One region of the Gluconobacter sp. NFX36 genome, then DNA from elsewhere that is predicted to be linked to it. Evidence: predicted binding sites of a transcription regulator. Region 1 holds the regulator's gene; the other holds the start of a gene.

What was found. Region 1 encodes LexA, which represses DNA repair genes until DNA is damaged. Its sites were predicted from a motif close to TGTTCTANNTANGTTC; they were not measured.
Region 2: the regulator LexA is predicted to act here: its motif matches at 1,143-1,158, upstream of J4P41_RS14465 (ImuA family protein).

What each region holds. Positions count from the first base shown of each region.
Region 1 is NZ_JAGEKJ010000005.1:118,502-121,727, forward strand. Features, by position in the region: gene pgsA (CDP-diacylglycerol--glycerol-3-phosphate 3-phosphatidyltransferase) at 51-653, shown strand; gene J4P41_RS06805 (hypothetical protein) at 755-1,360, shown strand; gene lexA (transcriptional repressor LexA) at 1,408-2,133, opposite strand; gene rpmG (50S ribosomal protein L33) at 2,441-2,608, shown strand; gene J4P41_RS06820 (FtsB family cell division protein) at 2,712-3,041, opposite strand; gene eno (phosphopyruvate hydratase) at 3,181-3,226, opposite strand, start outside.
Region 2 is NZ_JAGEKJ010000022.1:2,938-6,163, forward strand. Features, by position in the region: gene J4P41_RS14460 (L-dopachrome tautomerase-related protein) at 1-628, shown strand, start outside; gene J4P41_RS14465 (ImuA family protein) at 1,204-1,998, shown strand; gene J4P41_RS14470 (DUF6504 family protein) at 1,883-3,226, shown strand, end outside.

The DNA.
Region 1 (3,226 bases):
AGCAGATTGGCGCATACCGGAACCAACCAAACTGTTCTAGACTGCCTTCGATGCTCACTGATCTGCCAAATGTCCTGACCCTGCTTCGCATAGCGGCCATTCCAGTTCTGGTCGCTCTGCTAGCCCTGCATTCCGCACTGGGGAATGTAGCAGCCTGTGTTGTCTATACGGCGGCCTGCATCACGGATTATCTGGATGGCGCTCTGGCACGCCGGTGGCAGATGCTGTCCGAACTGGGGCGCATGATGGACCCCATCGCGGACAAGCTCCTGGTAGGAGCCCTGCTACTGGCTTTGGCTGGCCTGACGGTTCTTCCGGTATTCTCGCTCTACGCCGCGATCATCATTATGCTGCGCGAGATCCTCGTGAGCGGTCTGCGTGAATATATGGCTTCCCAGCGAGAAACCCTTCCATCTACCCGTCTGGCAAAATGGAAAACCGGCATCCAGATGGTCGCCATTGGCTTCCTGATTGGTGGAGACAAGGCCGCTACCGCTCTTCATCTGTCCTTTCTGCCCGCCACGCTGATTGGTGGTATTCTGCTGTGGATCTCTGTTATTCCAACAGTTCTCAGTGGCTGGGGCTACCTTACAGTTGGCCTTTCCAGAATGATGGCATCTGATCCGCGCAAGTCCTCGAAGATCGTATCCTGATCCGAACTGTGCACGATTATTATTGCAGTTATCCTCCCATCATCTGGCGCTTTCACGCAATGACCGCTAAAGGTCAAGGATCGACCTTATGGGAGTATGCAATGCGTAAGGCCGCTCTATTGGCATTACCTCTCGCCCTGAGTGGCTGTTCGGGCATGGGCAAATTTTTTAATGACACAGCCCTATGGTCAGGCGGCAATCCCAACGCACCACGTGGGGATAGCGAGAACTTGCGCCGCGCTCGCGGAGAAACAGTTGCCTCCACGCCGATCCTTCCGGAAGGCGGAAATATGTGGCCTGGCTCTCCCCAACCTCTCCCAACCCTGAAAGATGTTGAAAACCCCGACAGCGTGTTCAATCGCGCTTTGGGCGACCCCGCAACCTATTTCGGAGGTGCCTCCATTGATAAAACGTTTATGGGTGGCATTGCCGGGTCTGGCGCGTTGGGCGCTATGGGTCATCAGATGAAACCGGGAGACAGCATCTCGGCTGGCGAAAGCTCCGATGCACATCATGGAGTATCTCTGGACCGGAGCAATCTTGTCCCAACGCTTCCAACAAGCGTTCCCGATAATGCGCCTCATTTCCTGTCAAAAAATCCTGACAAGACTATCATTATCCCGAACGGGGATGGCACGAGCACACTCATCGCGCCTGACGGAACAGTCCGGGTCGTCCGCGGCGTTCCGTCATCACCCAAACAGTAATACTCTACGTTTCCTGCAAGCCTTAAGGACTTGCAGGAAACACGTCGTCAATACTGGCGAAATAGCGCTACCAGACGACCTTGGATCCGTACGCGTGATGCGGGAAGAATACGAGTTTCATACTCCCGATTAGCCGCCTCAAGAGCAATCGTAGACCCACGACGACGCAGTTTCTTGAGTGTCACTTCCTGATCATCAATCAAAGCCACAACAATCTGGCCATTATCTGCCAGTTCGCCACGACGAATGATCGCTACATCTCCATCTAGAATACCGGCTTCGATCATAGAATCACCCGCAACGGTCAGGGCATAATGTTCACCCGTGCCAAGCAGGGAAGAGGGCACCTGAATATGTGCGCTCTCATCCTGAAGTGCCTCAATCGGAAGACCTGCCGCAATACGCCCATAGAGGGGAATCTGAACACTCACATCTTCGATGGGCGAGCGTGGGGCTTCCGAAAAAGCCCCCTCCATGGTCTGGCGACCGCCTTCAACAACTGTCGGCACAAAGGGAGCCTGTGGAGCGACACCATCCGCATGAGGCGCATCTGTGCCCATGTGAGGGAGACGCAGAACTTCCAGTGCTCGGGCACGATGATGATGCCGACGCAGAAAGCCTCGCTCCTCAAGAGCAGAAATCAGGCGATGAATCCCGGATTTGGACCGAAGCTCGAGCGCATCCTTCATTTCGTCGAAAGAGGGAGAATATCCGGTCCGGCGAAGGTGCTCGTCAATATATAGCAAAAGCTGGTGCTGCTTGCGCGTCAGCATACAGGCGCTCCCATGCGCCTCGGTGGAGGCATAATCTGAAAACCGGCAGAACACATGACCAACATGTATCTCCCTTTTGTTCTTTATAGGTTCCTCTTTACGCGACTACAAGGAGATCAATGTCCTGGAAACATGGCTTTTAGCGGCTAAAATTGATCATTTTTCCGAAAAAAGACACGTTATCAGCGGATTTTCACGAGAAAGCCTTGACCTGAGACAGACAAATCAGCATGGTGCGCCGAACTAGATCAACCTGCTGCTTTGACACTTGCGAGCGGCATCAGGACGGCGCAAGCCCGAGGGTATCATGGCAAAAACCAACGTTATTCAGATCCGTCTCGTTTCGTCGGCTGACACCGGCTACTTCTATGTCACGAAGAAGAACGCACGTTCTGCTACGGGCAAGATGGAAGTCCGTAAGTATGACCCGGTCGCTCGCAAGCATGTGACCTTCCGCGAAGCCAAGATCAAGTAAGACCTCGCGGATCATACGAGTTTAAAAAGGCGGCCTTACGGTCGCCTTTTTTGTTGCCCCCACAAAAAAAGAACCGATTAAGCGGTTCTTTCAAAAACTGACCTCAGAAAAGCTTGTCGTGCGGACCGTAGGGCACAACGATATCGCCATTTTTAGTAAGATTGAGCATGGCCCGTGACCGCTCATCGAGGATGTCAGCATCAAGTGCCTTTTCTTTCAGAGCCAGCACCCGCCGATGCCAGACAGCCTGCTCATCCTTGGCATCCTGTTGCGCCTGAAGAGCCTGCTGCTGAAGAACGAGCTGATCCTGATACGCGCGAATACCATGCGCCCCATGGAGAGCATTCCAGCCGAAATAAGCCGTTAGGGAAAGAAACAGGACTGGCGGCGCAACCGTACGGATGGCGCGCTTGATGAGTCGAAGAGGTCTCACGCGGGGTACAGTCTCCCTTGGCTTTCAAACGTCCTGATAACCTACCTCAGAGAGACAGAGCGAAACAATCATTCATGTCAAAAGACACCTGATTATTTTCCAAAAGAAAAACCGGCCCCAAAAGGGGCCGACTTTCTGGTCAGGCATTCTTGAGAATGCTGCGACCTGCATAACGTGCCGCGCTA
Region 2 (3,226 bases), on a different contig from region 1:
AGGCAGTTATATCGACGATATCCGTTTCAACGGGAGGCATGCTTATCTGACGGATGCGGGCAAGGCCGCCCTGATCGTTCTTGATGTCGAAACAGGTCATGCACGTCGTGTTCTGGACAACGATGTTTCCACGCGCGCGCGGACAGATCGACCGATTGTCATGGATGGACACGTCGTGGAGAACCGTTCGCAACAGCCGCTTCTGGTGAATACCGATCCACTAGAAGTCAGTCCGGACGGGAAATGGCTGTATTTCGGGCCGCTTGAAGGGCCGTGGTCTCAAGTTCCGACAGCTCTGCTCGATGATCTCAATGTGTCGTCAACTGATCTGTCTGCGGCTGTTCAGCCGTGGGCAGATTTACCTCCAATCGGGGGCAGCACCATGGACATTGCCGGAAACCTCTACTTTACCAACCTGAAGGATAACGGCGTCTATCGCAGGGACGTTTCCGGGAAGATCACGAGACTGCTCAAGGATTCACGTCTGCACTGGGCGGATGCACCTTGCCTTGCACCGGATGGCCGACTGTGGCTGCCCGTCGCGCAACTGGACCGTCTTTCGATGTTTCATCAGGGGCATTCCCGCAGTCACCAGCCATTTTTGCTGGTATCTATCGATCTTCGATGACCATCAAACGCCATGATAATCGCCTGCGGGAAGTTTTCTCTCGTGCGAAGGTACTCGCGAAGTCGCTGTGCTTTGGCGGATATCGTCACCTGTAATGCCATCGAAGTTTGCCGGGATCTTTTGTCGGAAAGTCAGGGGGAGCAATCCATCGGCGTGTCTGGGCGGTAAGATGCCGCCGCCATGGACGTCAGCTATAATATTCATGAAGCCGTTAGCAGACCTTCGGCTTACCCCCTAGCGGACATTACATGTTGCTTCTGGTGCGGGTTGAAAGATCAGAGATCGATCCAGTTACAGCCCCTGAAGCCTTTGCCTCGGGATACCAATGTTATCACGGCAGCGTCAGCTGTGCGCATGTGAATTTTTCCCTGAGTTTTGCTTCGGGGAGAGATGAAGAGGAAGAATCCTCTACCTTCAGGTCTTTACGTCACCTCCAGGAATTTGCCTGAGCAACGAGTGGGCAACCAGCCTGTCTGTCAGGTGCAAATTGGCATTGACTTGCGTAATCGCATAAGAACAAAACAGGAACATATAGTCTTGAAATTCTGCCAGACAAGGGGCGATGGGCCTGTGCAATGAGTGCTTCTTCCAACACGAAACCAGCGCTGGAGACGTTGCGTGCTGCCATCAGCCGTCTGGAAGGTCATACAAACCGGCGTCGGTCTGTTCTGCCTTTTGGCGTGAGGGAGATTGATAGTCGTCTGCCAGGGGGAGGGCTCGCGCTGGGGGCGCTGCATGAAGTGGCCGGTGGCGGCAATGATGCGCTGCATGCTGCGGCAGCCGGACAGTTCGTCGCCGGGATCGCGGCCCGGACACGCGGCAAGGTGTTGTGGATCGTCACCCGTCAGGATGTGTTTGGTCCCGCGCTCAAACAGGCCGGTTTGTCCGGCCGAAGGGTCATTTATGTCGAGGCCGCCGCGGAAGCAGACGTGCTGGCGTGTTTCGAAGAAGGGCTACGGCATGGTGGTCTTGGGGCTGTAGTCGCAGACGTGGCGCATCTGTCGATGACAGCATCCCGCCGTTTGCAACTGGCGGCTGAAACATCCGGTGCGCTTGGCCTCGCGATCCGGCGCTGGCGCCGTCAGACCGGGGCCGCCGATTTTGGTCAGCCGACGGCGAGTGCCACGCGCTGGCGGGTGTCCGTATTGCCCTCGGTGGGGCTGCCGGTGCCGGGAGTGGGGCGGCCCCGCTGGTTGTTGGAACTGATCCGTGCCCGTGCGGGTGAATGCGCTGATTTTGAAGTGGAGGCCTGCGATGCCAAAGGGAGGCTCGCCTACAGTCGTTGTCTCGCGGGTGGTCTCGCTCTACCTGCCGCTCTGGTCAACAGACCGGATCAGGAAGCGGCTGGGGCACGACGCGCCCGCGCCTGATCTCCCTCTGGCGCTGGTAGGGCGGGATGGGCGTCGTCGCGTTGTGCTGTCGGCTGACCTGGCAGCCCGCAGGCTGGGTCTGCGTCCTGGCACGCCGGTCGCCAAGGCGCAGGCGCTCTATCCTGATCTGGTCTTCATGGATGCCGACCCCGAAGGCGACCGGCAGGGGCTGGAAAAGCTGGCGTTATGGTTCCAGAACCGTATTTCCCCTCTCGTCGCGACCGATCCGCCGGATGGCCTGATTCTGAACACCACGGGAGCCGACCATCTTCATGGTGGTGAGCGCACCATGCTCACGGACATGATCCATCGTCTGTCCAGTTCCGGCTTCAGAGCAAAAGCGGCCATAGCCGAAACGTGGGGCGCCGCTCATGCGCTCGCGCGCTATGGACAGGCGTCGCTGACTATCGTGCCGCAGGGGGACGTGGCTTCCGTCCTTTCTGACTTACCCATTGAAGCCCTGCGTCTGCCCACCAAGAGTGTCGAAGGACTGATAGCGCTAGGGGTGTCGCGGATTGGCCCACTCGCTGCGATGCCGCGGGCCCCGCTGACACTACGCTTTGGCCCCGACATAGCCCGCAGACTGGATCAGGCCTTCGGTCGCGTGAGTGAGGCCATCATCCCGATCCGGCCTGTTGACCCGGTGCAGGTGGTGCAAAACTTTGCCGAGCCGATCGCTGCGGGGGAGATCATCGCCCGCTATATTGGCAAGCTGGTTCCTGTGCTGTGTAAAAAGCTGGACGAGCGCGGGCAGGGTGTACGGCGTCTTGATCTGCTATTGAACCGTGTCGACAGCCGTACCGAAGCTGTTCGCGTGGCCACGGCGACGCCGGTGCGGGATATCAAACGTCTGACCCGGCTGCTGTGCGAGAAGATCGAGACCATCAATCCCGGTTTCGGCATTGAGCGTATGGTGCTGATTGCCTCGCTGGCCGAGCCGATGGACCGGCGTCAGACCGTCTCCTCCCTGATCCAAGAGGAAGAAGGCGATGTTTCCGACCTGATCGACACGCTGGCCAATCGGGTCGGCACCCATGCGCTTTATCGGTTTGCCGCGGTGGAGAGCGATCTCCCCGAAAGGTCTTTCTGCCGCGTGCCGGCTCTTGCCCCGGAAGAGGCAAAGGATTGGCCCAATCACTGGCCACGTCCGACACGTCTGCTGCCGTGTCCCGAACCGGTGCAGGCCATGGCAGAACTCCCCGACCAGCCGCCGTTGTTCTTCATCTGG